4 regions of the Pandoraea apista genome follow, and region 1 is predicted to be linked to each of the others. Evidence: predicted binding sites of a transcription regulator. Region 1 holds the regulator's gene; each other region holds the start of a gene.
The links. The regulator LexA, encoded in region 1, represses DNA repair genes until DNA is damaged. The targets are predictions, from matches to a motif close to ACTGTATNNNNATACAGT.
Positions count from the first base shown of each region.

Region 2: the regulator LexA is predicted to act here: its motif matches at 1,952-1,969, upstream of AT395_RS06980 (DUF2471 family protein).
Region 3: the regulator LexA is predicted to act here: its motif matches at 1,411-1,428, upstream of imuA (translesion DNA synthesis-associated protein ImuA).
Region 4: the regulator LexA is predicted to act here: its motif matches at 2,046-2,063, upstream of recA (recombinase RecA).

Region 1 covers NZ_CP013481.2:2,558,877-2,563,381, forward strand. Annotated here, with positions in the region: gene typA (translational GTPase TypA) at 1-778, shown strand, start outside; gene AT395_RS11925 (enoyl-CoA hydratase/isomerase family protein) at 992-2,104, shown strand; gene AT395_RS11930 (hypothetical protein) at 2,154-2,582, opposite strand; gene lexA (transcriptional repressor LexA) at 2,749-3,402, opposite strand; gene AT395_RS11940 (sulfate ABC transporter substrate-binding protein) at 3,831-4,505, shown strand, end outside.
Region 2 covers NZ_CP013481.2:1,509,678-1,514,182, reverse strand. Annotated here, with positions in the region: gene AT395_RS06990 (GGDEF domain-containing protein) at 1-1,068, shown strand, start outside; gene AT395_RS06985 (glutathione S-transferase C-terminal domain-containing protein) at 1,134-1,853, opposite strand; gene AT395_RS06980 (DUF2471 family protein) at 1,998-2,549, shown strand; gene AT395_RS06975 (exonuclease domain-containing protein) at 2,568-4,280, shown strand.
Region 3 covers NZ_CP013481.2:1,837,237-1,841,741, forward strand. Annotated here, with positions in the region: gene AT395_RS08520 (Nramp family divalent metal transporter) at 1-1,286, opposite strand, end outside; gene imuA (translesion DNA synthesis-associated protein ImuA) at 1,449-2,336, shown strand; gene AT395_RS08530 (Y-family DNA polymerase) at 2,266-3,873, shown strand; gene AT395_RS08535 (error-prone DNA polymerase) at 3,894-4,505, shown strand, end outside.
Region 4 covers NZ_CP013481.2:853,428-857,932, reverse strand. Annotated here, with positions in the region: gene recX (recombination regulator RecX) at 286-831, opposite strand; gene recA (recombinase RecA) at 926-1,990, opposite strand; gene AT395_RS03920 (response regulator transcription factor) at 2,193-2,882, shown strand; gene AT395_RS03915 (sensor histidine kinase) at 2,933-4,505, shown strand, end outside.

The sequences.
Region 1 (4,505 bases):
GAAAGACACGGATGAAGACTCCGTCTTCGAAGTGTCGGGCCGTGGCGAACTGCACCTGACGATTCTCATCGAGAACATGCGTCGTGAGGGCTACGAACTGGCCGTTTCGCGTCCGCGCGTGGTGCTCAAGGAAATCGACGGCGTGAAGCACGAGCCGTACGAAATGCTGACCATCGACCTGGAAGACGAACACCAGGGCGCGGTCATGGAAGAGATTGGCCGCCGCAAGGGCGAAATGCTGGACATGGTGTCGGACGGCCGCGGCCGTACGCGCCTCGAATACCGCATTCCGGCTCGCGGGCTGATCGGCTTCCAGGGGGAATTCCTGTCGATGACCCGTGGCACGGGCTTGATGAGCCACATTTTCGACGCTTACGCTCCGCTCAAGGATGGTACGTTGGGCGAGCGCCGCAATGGCGTGCTGATCTCGCAAGACGACGGCGCTGCCGTGGCCTACGCACTGTGGAAGCTGCAGGATCGCGGCCGCATGTTCGTATCGCCGGGCGACGCGCTGTACGAAGGCATGATCATCGGTATCCACAGCCGTGATAACGACCTCGTGGTCAACCCGATCAAGGGCAAGCAGCTCACGAACGTGCGTGCGTCGGGTACCGACGAAGCCGTGCGTCTGGTGCCGCCGATCGCCATGAGCCTCGAATACGCGGTCGAGTTCATCGACGACGACGAACTGGTTGAAGTCACGCCGCAAACGATTCGTCTGCGCAAGCGCTACCTCGTGGAACACGAGCGCAAGCGTGCATCGCGTGAACAGAAGTAAAGCCGGCGATGGTGTCGCGGCGTAGCGGGCAACTGCTGCGTGACGCACGCTAATCTGTTGGAAAAGAGCCGGTGCCTTTCGCACCGGCTTTTTTGTTTTCGCTGTGGTGTATGACATGCGGCGCCCGCGTGCCTGCATGCTGTCGATAGCCCCCGAGAGGACCGCGTTGCGCGCGCGTCCGTTCCGTTGACATTTCTGAAGCACTCGCCAGATATGACCGAATTTGTTCGAAGCGAAATCCGCGGCCGCATCGGCTTCATTACCCTGACACGCCCAAAGGCGCTCAATGCGCTCTCGCACGACATGATTCGCGCGATGGCGTCGGCACTCGACGCCTGGCGCAGCGATCCCAAGGTGTTGGGCGTTGTATTGCAAGGCGAAGGCGAGAAGGGCTTGTGTGCGGGGGGTGACATTCGCTATTTCCATGAGGCCGTGCGCGTGGGGCGCACCGACATCATGGATTTCTTCACTGACGAGTACACGCTGAACTACACGATCGCTACGTATCCGAAGCCTTACATTGCGCTGATGGATGGCGTGGTGATGGGCGGCGGCATGGGAATCTCGCAAGGCGCCGCATTGCGCATCGTTACCGAAGCAACGCGCATGGCCATGCCGGAGACGGCAATCGGTTTGTTCCCCGACGTTGGCGGTGGATACTTCCTTGCGAATCTCGCAGGGCATCTCGGTGAGTATCTCGGCACCACAGGCATCGTGTTCGGCGCGGTCGACGCGTGCGAAATCGGTCTGGCCGACGTCGTTGTTCCGCGTGCGTCGTTGCCCGCGCTGTGTGAATTGCTGGCCAATGGCGACTGGCAGGACAGCGACGCGGTGCTTAACGCGGCGCGTGAATTTGCCAGGGAAAGTCTGCCGCCTGCCGGTCTGGCGTCAGGCAAGCTCGCCCCGCTGCGCGATGTGATCGACAGTCACTTCGGTCTGTCGGACATGCCCGCGATTCTGAAGGCGCTCCAGCGTGAAGCACGCTGCGAGTACTCGGGCTGGGCCGAAGAGACGGAGCATCTGCTGCGCAGCAAGCGCTCGCCGCTGATGGTGTGCGTCACCTTGGAGCAGGTGCGGCGTGCACGTCAACTTTCGTTGGCTGACGAACTGCGTGAAGAGTGGTTAATGATGCGCAGCGTTTTCAATCTCGATGGCCGCACGGGCGCAGAGAGTGTCGAGGGCATTCGCGCATTGGTTGTTGACAAGGATCACGCGCCGCGCTGGCAACATGCCGACATCGAATCGGTAAAACCTGCCGATGTGGCGCGCTTCTTCGACGGCGAGCGTGCGGGCGCGGACAATCCGCTGCGCGAACTGGGTCGGTAGGTTCCCGGTAGCAGCCGTTGCGAAAGGCGGCACCGGGGCGCCTGAAGATTTATACCGCTGCCAGACAGAATTGCTCGCCGACGGCCTGATCCAGTTTGCGGCAGATATCGGCAATGCTGCCGACCATTACGATGTGCGACACATCGCGATATACGCGCACGTCGTGACCCGCGCGACCTGCTTCAGGCTCCCGCATGTCGCGACGCGCAAGTTCGCGCACGTTACGCGATGCCTTGATGGCTTTCCCGGACGGACACGTGCGACGCGTTGCAGATGCGACGGCGGCCGTGAGCGCACGGGGCAGGGCTGCGGTGCGCGAGCGTGCGGGCACGGTATAGGAGCGGGCGACGACGGGAGCCGATGCAAACGGGCCGGACAGGGCTGAGAGTCCATACACGGCCGACATCAGAGCCTGTGACGACACACGCACTTGCGATTGACCGAAAGACGTACGCAGCAAACCAAAGAGTCGAGCCATGATGCGATCCTTGTTCATGTGGGTCTGAGAGGCGTGTCCTGCCGCAGGTTTCGCAAATCGCGGGCGCAGCAGGGCACGGGCGCCGGACCCAGCCCGGCGCAGTCGGAGAAACAATGCTTCAGGGAGTGGGGTGCTGCGCTACAGCGCGCAGTCCCCGCATTCGCGCTTAGAGGTCGTTGTTGCGGATCAGACCGACCGCAATTCCTTCCAGCGCAAAGTCGCCGCTACCTTCATTGACGTTGATGTTCTCAAAGTCAGGATTCTCGGCAATCAGTTCTACACCGCCCGGCACACGGTGAAACCGTTTAACGGTCACGTCGTCGCCAAGACGCGCCACGACGATCTGACCTTCGCGGGCATCGGCGGCCTTCTGTACCGCCAGCAAATCGCCGTCGAGAATGCCTGCGTCGCGCATCGACATTCCGCGTACCTTCAGCAGGTAGTCGGGTTGGCGCGCGAACATGTTCGGGTCGCACTGGAAGTTGCGTTCAATATGTTCCTGCGCAAGGATCGGGCTGCCGGCAGCCACGCGGCCGACGAGAGGCAGAGACAACTGCATCAGGCCCATGTGCGGCAGCGTGAACTGGTGCGCTCCACCGGCTTCGTCCAGACGCTTGAGACGGATGCCTCGCGACTGCCCTGCAGCCAGTTCGATCACCCCTTTGCGCGCTAGCGCCCGCAGGTGTTCCTCCGCGGCATTGGCAGAAGAGAAGCCCAGTTCGGCGGCGATTTCAGCGCGTGTCGGCGGAAAGCCGGTGCGCTCGATCGCTTGTCGGACCAGTTCGTAGACCTGCTGTTGTCGGGCGGTAAGTTTGATCATGGCATCACTGTATGGAAGCACAGGTGGCTGTATTTTTGTACAGTGTTTGCAAAAAGGCAAGGGAAAACTTCAAGTTGTGCATGAAGTTCTTGCTGCGCCCCGCATGCTTTTGGTCTCGTGCTGCGCGCGCAATAAATGCGATTCCAAAATGTTTCCCGTTACGAACGGCCGAACCGGGGTTGCACACCGGTCTTTCTCACGGTCATCGGCAAGAGAAGGGGGCTAGAGGGCGGCAATGAGCCGCAATGGCCGTCAGAGGCCGCCGGCAATGGCTCGGCGGGCGTTTGACCGGTCGGAATTCACGGTTCAGCACGATTTCTCTAATCCTTATTCCGGCATAAACAAAAGAAAAAATATTATTTTTAATTATTTAGCCGCCCTCATAGACTGGCCTCCTACACACGAGAAGCAAACAAGGAGCGCAAGTCATGAGCAAAGCAGCACGGGGATGGAAAGCTAAAAAGCTGGCGGTCGCACTGGGCGGCCTGGCGCTGGCCGCTGGCATGACGATTCAGGCGCAGGCTGCGAGCCTGTCGCTGCTCAACGTGTCGTATGACCCGACGCGTGAGCTATATGCGGACTACAACAAGGCGTTCGAAGCCCACTACAAGCAGACCAGCGGCGACACGGTGACGGTGAAGGCTTCGCACGGTGGCTCGGGCAAGCAAGCCCGCACCGTGCTCGACGGTGCGCCCGCCGACGTTGTCACGCTCGGTATCTCTGCCGACATCGACGAACTGGCGCAAGCCGGTCTCGTGAACAAGGACTGGCAGAAACGCCTGCCGGATAACGCCACCCCGTACACCTCCACGATCGTGCTGCTGGTGCGCAAGGGCAACCCGAAGGGCATCAAGGACTGGGGCGACCTCGTCAAGCCGGGTATCAGCGTGGTGACGCCGAACCCGAAGACGTCGGCCGGCGCCCGCTGGAATTACCTTGCCGCGTGGCTCTACGCCCTTAAGCAACCGGGTGGCAACGAGCAAAAGGCGCAGGATTTCGTCAAGGCACTCTATAAGAACGTGGGCGTGCTCGATTCGGGCGCGCGCGGCGCGACCACGACTTTCGTGGAGCGCGGCATCGGCGACGTGCTGATCGCCTGGGAA
Region 2 (4,505 bases), 1.0 Mb from region 1:
GCCAACGTGGCGGTGCTGATCGCCCTGCCGCTATTCGCCCTGCGTGGCGTTGTGCCCGACTTCCTGTCGGTGCCTTTTGCCAATATCGCGCTCGCCGGTGGCTTGTTGTTTTATTACGCCGGATGCGCCCGCTTTCTCGGCCAGCCGCCCCATTGGCGGTGGCTGGGGGCGTCGCTGGGCGTGCTCGCGGCAGCGATACTCGTGTGGTTCTACGGCACGGACAATCCGCAAGTGCGGGTGGTCGTTGTCTCCGCCTATCACGCCGCGATGCTGCTCGCCACGGCGCTGCTCATTGCGCGCCACATCCCGCCGCGCCGCCATCCCTATAACTATTGGTTGACGGCAGGCCTTGCGACGGTGTTCGCCATCGGGCATGCGGTCCGTGGCGCAATCTTCGGTCTGACGCCGGCGCCCGGTCCGGAGTTATTTGCACCGACCATGTTCAACGCCGTCATGCTCACGATCGGCACGATCGTCATGCCTGCCATGACGATGGGGGCGGTCATGATGATCCACGACGCCATGCTCGCCACCGCCGAAGAGGCCGCCAATCGCGACTACCTGACCGGCGCGCTTTCGCGCAAACACTTCGACCTGCTGGCCCGTCAGGAAATGGCACGCGCCCTCGCGCGCAGCTGGCCGCTGTCGATCGTGGTGATCGACCTCGATCACTTCAAGCAAATCAACGACACGCATGGCCACGCAGGCGGCGACACGGTGCTGCGCGAATTCGTGAAGCTCGTGCGAGATAGCTTGCGCGAAGGCGACGTGTTCGGGCGATTGGGAGGAGAGGAGTTCGCGGTGTTACTGCCGGGCACGGATACCCCCGGCGCCATTCGCATTGCCGAGCGGCTGCGCACTCAGGCGAGCCGCCATCTGGTGGCCGGTCCGTTCGGCGTCTGTCATTACACGCTCAGCGGCGGTGTGGCGACGTGGCACGAACACGAAAGCCTCGAAGCGCTGTGCATGCGCGCCGATCGGGCGTTGTACGCCGCAAAGATCTCCGGACGCAACCTCGTGCTCTCGGACGTTCTCTCAAGCGACGAGACCGCGTCCGAGGCGGGCTGACGCTGCGCCTGCCCTGCCCCACCCAACCTCGCTTGCCTTAGCCACACAACCCCGGCTCGGACGGCTCAGGCGTGAGAGCCATCGCTCGCGTCGGCGAAGAACTCGCGGCGCATGCGCGCCACGTACTCGGTCAGATTCGGATGGTTTTCGATCTCGTCGCGCAGCGTCATCCGGAAGTGCGGCGACATGGCGCTTGCGATGAAACCAAACGCGGTGGCATCGGCGCCGCACGGCGACCGTCCAAAAAAGTACGGTTTGTCACCCAGCAACTGGGCTGCGGCCTGCGCGCCGCGCTTGAGCAGTTGTGCTTGCTCCTGCGGCGTATAACGCCCGGTTCCTTGCCCGTGCAAGGTGCCCCGGATCTTGCGGCGGATGAATGCCTGAGCCATCGGACGCACCGGCCAGGGAATTGCCTTGAAGAACGAGGCGGGGCCTCTGGCGAAGTTCTCCTCGTTGCACCAGCGCGCCTGCACTACATGCCAGTAGAAATGGTCCTCCAACGCCTTCTCGAACATCCACGCCGCCCCCCGTTGCTCAGGTGTCAGGCCTGCATCGAAGTCGAACCCGTATTTGCGTTCGATGTGCAACCGGATCAGTGTCGAGTCCGCCACGATCTCGCCGTTGTCGTCGATATAGGGCAGTTTGCCCTTGGGTGCGCGCCGAAAACCACCACGATCCGTCTGATACGGCAATCCGGCGAGCTTGAGCAGCATTTCCGCCTTGACGACGAACGGGCTGGCGTCCGGAAGCCCGAATGCCGGGCCAAAGGTGTACAGGGTCAACATCGAGGGCAGGCTCCTGCGCAATGGGAATGGCGCAGAGTATTACACGCAGCGACGCCGGCGGCGACCCCGTCAGGCTAACGAGGCCACGTCTCTCGCACACTGTGGTTTTATACAGTATCATATCCCCCAATCGAGGAATGTCTTATGGAAATCATCGACTGGGATCAACTGGCGCTGAACGCCGCCGAACGCGATCTTGCCGGCATCGTGCGCGAGATCGCCGCACGTTACGCGCAGCAACGTTCGGGCATGACGGAGGCCGCGTCGCCATACGCCGCCACGGCAACCGGCACGCGGGCGAGCGAGTCTGACAAATCGGGGGCGGTCGTCCTGACACCGGCACTGGACTGGCGCACGCTCGTGGCCATCGCCGATGAAGCGGAGGCCGATATCGGGCTGCACGCCCGCCATGAGCCATGGGTGCTTGCGCGCCTGCTACGCCTGCCCGGCGACGAGGCCCTGCGCCGCAACGGCGAACTGCCGTCGCTCGACGCGCCCGTCGATCTGCACTGGCCGGATGCCGCAGCGCCGGCAGTGTTTCGCGCCATCGCCGCCGCATTCGAGACAGTATTCGACGAGGCCTTCGCCAGTGAGCGCCTGCACGGTGACGACACCTCGTCGTTCGCTGCGGGTGGATCGGTGCGGCCCATCGCCGCGCGCTGCCCGGGTTCGAGCGGCCCGGTGTGTGCCGCCTGAGCACCGCCATTCATCACTATGGTCAACGAGGTTCAGGAAGTGCCCGAATTCGCTGTCGAGGACGCCAGCACACAAGTCGCGTCCGAGGTCATGGACCCGGATGCCCTTGCCCGCTCCCTGCCCGCACCGATGGTCTTCGTCGATCTGGAGACGACCGGCGGCAACGCCCTCGAGGACCGCATCACTGAGATCGGCGTTGTCGAAGTCGGCCCGCACGGTGTCGAACAATGGAGCACTTTGCTGGATCCGGCCGAACCGATTCCGCCGTTCATCCAGCAATTGACGGGGATCACCAACGAGATGGTGCGCGGTCAGCCGTCGTTCGCAACGTTGGCGGAAGGACTGGCGGAACGCCTGCACGGCAAGCTGTTCGTCGCCCACAATGCGCGCTTCGACTACGGCTTTCTCAAGAACGAGTTCCGGCGCGCCGGCATCAGCTTTCAGGCGGACGTACTTTGCACGGTGCGACTCTCGCGTCTGCTGTTTCCCTCGGCGGCCCGTCATGGGCTGGACGCCCTGATTGCACGCTTCGGCCTCACCCCGCTGGGCCGCCACCGCGCGCTCGCGGACGCCGATCTGCTCTGGCAATTCTGGCAGAAACTCCACACGATTTATGCGCCCGATCTGATCGGCCAAGCTGTGCAGCGGGTCACCAAACGCTCGAGCCAGCCGCCGCAGTTGCCGGACGAAGCGATCGACGCACTGCCCGACAGTCCCGGCGTTTATCTCTTCTACGGCGAAGGCGACACACTGCTTTACGTCGGCAAGAGTGTCGATATCCGGTCACGCGTGCGCTCGCATTTTTCCAGCGATCACCAAGTCGCAAAGGACTTGCGCATCTCGCAGGAAATCCGCCGCGTTGAGGCGCGCCAAACCACAGGTGAACTGGGTGCGTTGCTGTTGGAATCGCAATTGGTCAAGCAATTGCAGCCGGTGCATAACCGTCAGTTGCGTCGCACGTCGAGTCTCTATAGTTGGCAACTCGCAGCCGATAGCGCCCCCCCCCAACTCGTGAGCGCGAAGACGGTCGACTTCGCCAGTGCCGAAGCGCTGTATGGCACCTTCTCGTCGCGCGCGAGTGCCGAGAGTGCGCTTCGGGCGCTGGCCGACGAGCATCGTCTATGCTGCGCGCAACTCGGGCTCGAGAAAGCGGCGGGCGGACGTCCCTGCTTTGGCTATCAGGTCAAACGATGCGACGGCGCGTGCGTAGGCGATGTGCCGCTTGCCGCACATACCGCGCGGGTGCGCGACGCCCTCACCACCCTGCAACTCGACACCTGGCCCTACGATGGCCCCATCGCGATTGAAGAACACGGCACCGGGACTCGCGCCGACGACGTGGAATACCACGTCATCGACCGTTGGCAATATCTCGGCAGCGTGACATCCCGCGAGGCACTGGACACTCTGGTCGACAGCATGCCGGCGGTGACGGGCTTCGATCCCGACATCTATCGTTTGCTGGGCCGGCGCCTCGCGGCGTCGCGGCAGGCGAGCGATCCGGCTGCGACCGACACTGCCGTCCTGCCGTCGCCCGGGCCCACCCCCACCCCCGCACGCCGCGCTCACACCCCGTTGGTCGTTCTGCAACTCAGCCGCCCGGCGTTTCGCCTGAGTCCTGTCGAGCCGCCGGAGAAGCCTCCCAGCAAACGTGCAGTGGCGTTGTTGCGCCGCCGCCAACCCCGTCCTGAAGACCCCGCGCAGATTCGTCTGCCGTTCGACGCCCACTGAGACATCCCCCGGGGGATCGACGCCAGTTCCGATCCCCCTCGCCGGCGGCACCGCCACAGGCCGCCCCACCGCCAGCGTCCCCGCCCTCGGCACTTTCCGCCCCGCAGGGCCTCGTCGACTTCGCCCTCCGCGCAACGCGACGCCACTCGCGCGCCACCTCGTCAATTTATTTCTCCCCGGCGTCCACCTAGGCAAAACCCTCCTTTGCACGCCACGGAATGAGCA
Region 3 (4,505 bases), 720 kb from region 1:
AGGTTGGTACCGGTGATGACGGCGAAGAGGACCCATGCAAACACTTGCGTGGGACGTCCGATGGTGTCGCCGTTCATCACGCGTGGGTCGCTGACCGAGCGGATCAGCGGCCACATGGCGAACGGCAGTTGCAGGCTGAGCAGCACCTGACTCCATACGAGCAACTTGCCGACGGCACCGTCGCCCAGCCACAGCACGCCGATCAGCGCAGGCACGAGTGCGAGTCCTCGGGTAATCAGGCGGCGCTGGTAGCAGGGGATCTTCATTTTCAGAAAGCCATCCATGATGACTTGCCCGGCGATGGTGCCGGTGAGCGTCGAGCTTTGCCCGGATGCCAGCAAGGCGATACCGAACAGGAACGCAGCCGCACTGCCCGCAATCGGTGTGATGAGCAGATACGCCTGCTCGATATCGGTGACGTTGGTCTGGCCGCTGGCGTGAAATACCGAACCGGCAAGAATCAGAATGGCCGCATTCACGCCCATGGCGATCACCAGCGAGACCCAGGTGTCGATGCGAACCAGCATGAGGGTATCGCGCACATCGCCGCGCTTGCCCCCGACCACGCGCCGCGTCTGCACGACGGAGGAGTGCAGGTAGAGGTTGTGGGGCATGATCGTGGCGCCGACGATACCGAGCGCCAGCACGATGGCGTCGCGCCGGTCGTGGCTGGGGGCGCCGGGCACGAGGCCCGCGGCCACGGCATGCCAGTCGGGCGGCACCATCGCTACCTGCGCCACAAAGCAGAACGCCATTGTGCCGATCAGCCCGAAGACGATGGCTTCGATCTGCCGAAAGCCTTTGCCCTGCAACCCGAGCACGATCATCGTGTCGAGCGCGGTGAGTACGATGCCCCAGGCGATCGGCACGCCCAGCAGCAGTTTGAACGCGAGTGCGCAGCCGAGGACTTCGGCGATATCGCAGGCGATGATCGAGATCTCGGCGGTGATCCATTGCACGAGGCGTCCCGCGCGGCCATAGCGGTCGTAGCTCGCCTGCGCGAGGTCGCGTCCGGCCACCAGACCCAGCCGGGCGGCAAGCATCTGCAGAAAGATGGCTGCGAGGCTCGAGAGCGCGACCACCCAAAGCAGCGAGTAGCCGAATTGCGATCCGGCCTGAATGTCCGTCGCCCAGTTGCCGGGGTCCATGTAACCGATCGCGACGAGCAGTCCGGGACCGGCGAAGCGTTTGAGCTTGATCCAGCGCGATTCGCGCGCGTCGATGACGATGCTGCCCTTGACCTCGGAGGGGCAGAAGGGCGCGGTGGCTGTGGTTGGCAGAGGCATGGGGGGAGGGAATTCGTCCAATGGCGTCAACGTTATCCGGGCCGGCGTTCGCTCGCAAGCCTGATTCAAGATCATGACGCCAGGCGTTGCATAGATAGCGCAAAAACAGAATGCAGGCTGCTATACTGTACATTCATACAGTATTTTGGTTGAGCAATGACCTTGCCGCTTTCCTCTTTGCCTGCCGGGCTTTGGCGCGCCAGTGAGCTGGCGCGTTGCCAACGTGCTGGTCACACCACGGGCTTTGCCGCGCTCGACGCCGAGTTGCCCGGCGCCGGGTGGCCGCATGGCGCGGTAACGGAATTGTTGAGCGAGCGTCCGGGCATTGGCGAATGGCGGTTGCTGGCGCCGGTGTTGCGCGATCTGACTCAGGCGGGGCAGCCGGTGATGGTGGTTGCGCCGCCGATGCTGCCGTATGCCCCGGCGCTGGCAGGCTGGGGAATCGACCTGCGCTGGCTCAGTGTCGTGATGCGTCCGCCTTGTCAGACACGTTCGCGTCCGGTGGCAGGGACACGCGGTGGACGCGGCGGGCGCGGCGGGCGCAGCGTGACGGCCGAGGATCGGGACATGCTCTGGTGTGCCGAGCAGGCGCTCAAAAGCGCGTGCTGCGGTGCGGTGCTGACCTGGCTTCCTGCCGCAACGCCGGAGCAGATCCGGCGGCTTCAGGTCGCGGCGGGTGGCGGCGAGACGCTGACCTGGGTGATACGCAGACCCGCCGCCGCGGCCACGGCGTCGGCGGCGCCGCTGAGGTTGGGGCTGAGCGTCGGGGAAGGGAGCCGCCTCGGCGTGCAGTTTCACAAGCGTCGCGGACCGCCTCGTCTTGAGCCGCTCTGGTTGACGTTGCCAGCGCCCTATACGCGTGCCCCACAACCGGTGACGGGAATTGCCGACGATGAGCGGCCGATGCTTGTCAGGCCCGATCCGGCCCCTTCGATCGCACCGTCCACGGTGTCTTTGGTTTCTGCTTCCGGAGTCTCGCATGGCTTGCTGGATCGCCCTGCATCTGCCATATCTGGCGCTCGAGATCGCCTCTCCGCGCACGCTGGCTGACGCGTCGACCCACGGGCAGGCCGACACAACGGTCGTGCTCGCGCAGTCGCGTGTGTGGCAGGCGAGTGAAGCGGCGCAGGCTGCGGGGGTAAAACCGGGCATGCGTCGTGGCGGCGTGCTGGCGTTGCTACCACAAGCGAGATTTCACGATCGCGACGAGGCCGCCGAGACCGTAGCACTGGAAGCGCTGGCGCTGGCGTTGCTGCGTTTCGGGCCGGATGTTGCCATCGCTGCGCCGCAATGTGTGTTGATCGACGCAGCACCGAGCCTGCGCCTGTTCGGCGGTCTGGCATCGTTGGTGGCGCAGGTGCTCGAGAGTGCCGAGGCACTGGGGCATCGTGCGTCGCTGGGCATTGCCGCTACGGCCAGCGCAGCGGTGCTTCTCGCACTGGCCGGCGAATGGGCCTTGCCGACGCCGCCAGGGCGAATGCCCCTTCCGATACCGATGCCGGCCACGGCACCCATACCGACGCCGACGCCCATACCCATACCCACTCCGGCCGATCTCCCGCAACAACTCGACTCACTTTCGGTGACGTTATTGGCCGAGGCACAGCCGTGGCTCGACTGGCTTGCACAAATCGGCTGTGCGACGTTGGGCGAATTGCGTGCGCTGCCCGCGGCGGGCGTACGTCGCCGCTGTGGCGCCGATCTTCCCGCCGCACTCTCCCGGGCCTACGGCGAGGCGCCTGAGTCACCCCATTGGTATCGCGCACCGCCACACTTCGAGGCGGTGCTGCCGCTGCCATCGCTCACCCATGACATCGACGTGTTGCTCTTCGGCCTGCGCCGTTTGCTTGCGCAACTCACGGGGTGGCTGTCCGCAGGGCAACTGGCCACGCGCGCGCTCACGCTGGTACTCGAGCACGAGCCGCTAGGGCGGCAAACGCTGGCGCCGACGCGCTTCGACATCCGCCTCGCCGAAGCGAGTGCCGCGCCTGCACACTTGTTGTCGCTGTGCAAGGAACGGCTCGCCCGCTCGCCGTTAGTCGCCCCGGTGCTGACCTTGCGTCTCGACATCACGCAAACGGCCCCGCACGTTCCGCAAAGTGGCTCGCTGCTGCCCGAGCCGGGACGCGCCCGGCAGGATTTTGTGCAACTGTTGGAGCGCGTGGCGGCACGTCTGGGCGACGAGCATGTACGGCGTTTGCAGGTGCGTGGCGATCACAGGCCCGAGGCGGCGTTCGTCAGCGTGCCGTATGGGACGCCCGCGCGCGCGACACAGAGCGCCGATGGCAAGACACCCGGTACGAGCCGTCATTTGCCGGATGGCGAGCGGCCGTTGCCGCCGCGTCCGGCGTGGCTGCTCGATACGCCGCAGCGGCTCAGCGTGCAGCAGGAGCGACCGTGGCGGCAGGGGCCGTTGCAACTGCTGAGTGGCCCGGAGCGTATCGAAGCCGGCTGGTGGGAGCCGGGCACCGTCACGCGCGACTATTTCATTGCAGCCGATACCGAGGGGGCATTGCTGTGGGTGTTTCGTGAGCGTCCCGTGAAAGGGGCGGACGCCGCGTGGTATTTGCATGGCCTGTTCGGCTGAGCCCATCGATTCCCGGTCTTATGAATTTCGACGATTTCCTGCCATGGCAAGGCCCGACCGAAGGGCTGGCCGCCAACGACGAGAGTGCCGAACCGGCAGACCCGCGCGCGGCCGATGACGGCAGCCTGCCCGCGTATGCCGAATTGCACTGTTTGTCAAACTTCTCGTTTCAGCGCGGGGCGTCGCACCCGGAGGAGCTGATCGCGCGTGCGGCGTATCTCGGTTACACCGCGCTGGCGATCACCGACGAGTGTTCGCTTGCCGGCGTGGTTCGCGCATTGGCCGAAGGGGTCAAGCATTCCGCCGTGTCGCTGATCGTGGGCAGCGAGTTTCGTCTGACGCCGGAGCGCGAAGCCGACACGCTTGGCATGGTGCATCTGGTTGCGCTGGCGCAGCATCGCGAAGGCTACGGCAATCTCTCCGAGATGATTACGCTCGGCCGCATGCGTGGTCCGAAGCGGAGTTATCGTTTGCATACCCGGGACTTCAGCGCACCGGCGAGCGAGCAGGCGCATTTGCGAGGGCTGCCGGGGTGCCTGATGATTCTGGTGCCGGATGCCGACGCGAGTCATGAGCGCACCCTCGCGCAAACCCGCTGGGCGGCGCAAACCTTTGGCGAAGGGCGTGTGTGG
Region 4 (4,505 bases), 1.7 Mb from region 1:
CAGAAAGATCTTGATTCTAGCATAGGCCACGGCACACTCTGCCGCAGCGCAGCAGAACCCCGCTGCATAAGGCCTCATTACCCGACCCATCGGTCGGGTTATCGAAATCTCGACATCGACGGACGCATGGTGCGATGCCATATCGCGATAACCGTGGCGCGACGCGTCACGCGAGATTCATCGTCTTGTCACTCCAGCATTCATGCGGGTTGCCCGTTGGGTGGCAACGTCGTCGCTTTAACGATGAATGACTGCACATCCATCACGAAAGTGATGCAACGTGCGTTAAAAATCGTCCGAAAATTCGTCGGCACCACGTACGATTTTGCTGATAACGGTACGTGAAAAACCGCGCGAAGCGAGAAAGCGCATCTGCTTGGCACGCGCTTCGGGCGTGGTGGCGACCTCGCCGAACTTCTTTTGCCATACGGCACGGGCACGCGCCAGTTCCGTACTCCGCAACTGTTCCGAGAGGGCCGCGACTGTCTCGGCGTCGACCTGATGTTGTTTGAGTTCGTTGACGATACGTGTCGTGCCCATACGCGATGCACGCCGGTTCACCACACTTTCCGCAAACCGTTCGTTGGACAGCCAACGCTCTTGCTCAAGACTGTCGAGCACGCGATCGAGCGCTTCGGGGTCCTCGGCATCGGCGAACGGCACGAGCTTGCGGCGCAGCTCAGTCCGGCTGTATTCCCGACGCGCAAGATAAGAGAGCGCACGCGCCTTGAGGCTGAGCACGGGCTTGCGCGATCGCTTGACCGAAACGGCCTCGTCCCCCGGTGGGGGCGGCGGTACCTCCGGGTCTCGGGGAGGACGGCGATTGATCATGACGTCATCGTGGCGCAATCAGGACTGAACTAGAAAACAAAAACGGCAACGCGACGCCGCAAGGCTTCGCGTTGCCGTTCCGAAGCGGAGGCTATCAGGCCTCGTCTTGTTCTTCGATCTCGCCGGTCTCGTTGATCGCCGTCACGCCGAGCGATGCACGCACCTTGTTTTCGATCTCGTGGGCAATCTCCGGATTTTCACGCAGGAACTCACGCGCGTTGTCCTTGCCCTGACCGATCTTTTCACCGTTGTAGCTGTACCAGGCGCCGGCTTTTTCGACGATCTTGGCGTTCACGCCCAGATCGATGATTTCGCCTTCGCGCGAGATCCCCTGACCGTACAAGATATCGAAGATGGCTTCGCGGAACGGCGGCGAGACCTTGTTCTTGACGACCTTGACGCGGGTTTCGTTACCGACGACCTCGTCACCCTTCTTGATCGAACCGATACGGCGAATGTCCAGACGCACCGACGAGTAGAACTTCAGCGCATTGCCGCCCGTCGTGGTTTCCGGATTGCCGAACATCACACCGATCTTCATACGAATCTGGTTGATGAAGATCACCGTGCTGTTCGTACGCTTGATGGTGCCAGTCAGCTTACGCAGAGCCTGAGACATCAGACGTGCTTGCAGACCCGGCAACGAATCGCCCATCTCACCTTCGATTTCGGCCTTCGGCACCAGCGCCGCGACCGAGTCGATGATGATGAGGTCGATCGAGCCCGAGCGCACCAGCGCATCGGCGATTTCCAACGCCTGCTCGCCCGTGTCCGGCTGCGAGATCAGCAGATCCGGCACCGAGACGCCCAACTTGCTTGCGTATCCGACGTCGAGGGCGTGCTCTGCGTCGATGAACGCGCAGGTGCCGCCGATTTTCTGCATTTCAGCCACGACTTGCAGCGTCAGCGTGGTCTTACCCGACGATTCCGGTCCGTAGATTTCGATCACGCGGCCGCGCGGCAGGCCACCCACGCCAAGCGCGATGTCCAGGCCCAGCGAGCCGGTCGAGACGACCTGGATGTCCGCTTCGACCTCGCCGTCGCCCAGACGCATGATCGAGCCCTTGCCGAATTGCTTTTCGATCTGCGCGAGGGCGGCGGCAAGCGCCTTGCCTTTCTCGGCCGACAGATTGGCAGACCCTTTCTTGCTTTCTTCCATGAATCGTCCTTTGATATGATGAGCGAGACGGCTCGAGTGAGGCGTGAATGCCAGTACTGTATAAAAAACCAGTGCTCTTTGCAAGTGCCTGTTGTCCGAAAGCGCCGAAACGACAAAAAAAGCCGCGAACCACGCGCCGCAACATCACAGGAGACACACCGCTGCCGTCAGGCGACGGTGCCTACACAAGCCTATCACGCCCATGCGAATTCTCATCGCAGAGGATGACAGCATTCTGGCTGACGCCCTGACCCGCTCGCTGCGTCAGGGGGGCTACGCCGTCGATCACGTCAAGACGGGGCTTGAAGCCGACTCCGCGCTCTCCGCCCAGACGTTCGATCTGCTGATTCTCGACCTCGGTTTGCCACGCCTGCCCGGTCACGAAGTTCTGCGCCGGCTGCGCGCCCGTAATTCCCATCTGCCCGTATTGATTCTGACGGCATCCGACAGCGTCGATGCCCGCGTTAAGGGTCTCGATCTCGGCGCAGACGACTACATGGCCAAGCCCTTCGCGCTGGCCGAACTCGAAGCCCGCGTGCGTGCGTTGACCCGGCGAGGCGCGGGCGGCGGCTCCACGGTCATTCGCCACGGACCGCTCAGTTTCGATCAGGTCGGACGCACCGCCTACATCAACGAGCAAATGCTCGACCTGTCTGCCCGTGAACTCGAATTGCTCGAAGTCCTGCTGCTGCGTACCGGCCGGCTGGTCTCCAAGGAGCAACTCGTCGATCATCTGTGCGGTTGGGGTGAAGAGGTCAGCAACAACGCCATCGAGGTGTACATGCATCGGCTGCGCAAGAAGATCGAGCCCAGCGGCGTACGCATCGCCACGATCCGTGGGTTGGGGTATTGTCTGGAGAAGCCGGCCGCCGCGCCCGCCAACGCGGCCTAGTGCGTCGCTTGCGGCGTCAGCCGTTCCAGCCTCTTTAGTCTTCCCGTCCGATGCGTCTGAGCTTTCGCCACCACCATCGCGCCACCCTAGCGGACCCGGACGCCTCGTCTCCTCCAGTGCAGTCGGCAGACGGCGTGTCCGCAAGACGCGGCGCCGACACGTCCAACGCACCCAACGCGGCCGCCTCGCCGACCGACGACACCGACCCGTTCGATCCCTACGCCGATCCTTTCGTGCGACCGGGCTTCGGCGCGCCGCTCGAGCGCGAGGCCGAGCCGCCGCCGCGCTCGCTTTTCGGCGAGATCCTCGACTGGATGCTCGCGCCGCTGCTGCTGCTCTGGCCGATGAGCATTGCCGTGACGTATCTCGTCGCGAAATCGATTGCCAACGGCCCGTTCGACCGGGCGCTCGAGACCAATACTTACGTGCTCGCCCAGCAAGTGCACTCGGATCGTGGACAAGTCACGTTGACACTCCCCATGCCCGCGCGCGATCTGCTGCGCGCCGACGCCACCGACAGCGTCTACTTCCAGGTACTCGGGGCGAAGGGGGAACTGGTGGCCGGCACGGCGGAACTCCCCTTGCCGCATGAAGATGATCGCCCGCAGCCGGGTGTCGTGCAGTTTCGAGACGAAAGCGTCGGCGGCAACGACATCCGCGTCGCGTTCACCTATGTCGATCTGCCCCGCATAGCGCCGCCGGGCAGCATGGCGCTCGTGCAGGTTGCAGAGACACTCGACAAGCGCAGTCAACTGGCGAACGAAATCATCAAAGGCGTGATCCTGCCGCAGTTTGTGATTCTGCCGCTGGCCATCATCCTCGTATGGTTCGGTCTGTCGCGCGGTCTCGCGCCGCTGCATGCCTTGCAGGAACACATTCGCGCCCGACGCCCCGACGATCTGTCACCGCTCGAAGCGCGACAGGCGCCGCCGGAGATCGCGCCGCTCGTGGGCTCGCTGAACGATCTGCTCGGACGGCTCGAACAGAACATGAAGCTCCAGCAGCGCTTTATCGCCGACGCCGCTCACCAGCTCAAGACACCGCTGGCCGGACTGCGCATGCAAGCGGAACTCGCCTTGCGTCAGACATCTCCTGACGAACTACGCCGTTCGCTCTCGCAAATCGCGGTGAGTTCCGAACAGGCGGCGCGTCTCGTCAATCAGTTGCTGGCGCTGGCCCGTGCAGAGAACAGCGCGAACGACGCCGCCGCCTTCACGCCGGTCAACCTCAGCGTGCTCGCCCGCAGTGCCATGCAGGACTGGTTCCAGGCGGCCTTCGCCAAACGGATCGACCTTGGCTTCGAGGAGCCGCCGTTCCCGGTGCATCTGTCGGGCCAACCGGTGATGCTGCGCGAACTGCTCAACAATCTGATCGACAACGCGATCCGCTACACGCCACCGGGCGGCAAAGTCACGGTTCGCCTGCGGCACGAGGCGTCGGACGGCTTCATCCATCTCGAGGTGGAAGACACGGGACCGGGCATTCCGGCAGCGGAGCGTCCGCGCGTGTTCGAGCGCTTCTATCGCATTCTCGGCAGCGACAGCGATGGCAGCGGTCTGGGGCTGGCCATCGTGCGTGAGATCGTTCAGATTCATCGGGGCGATGTAAGCGTGCTCGACCATG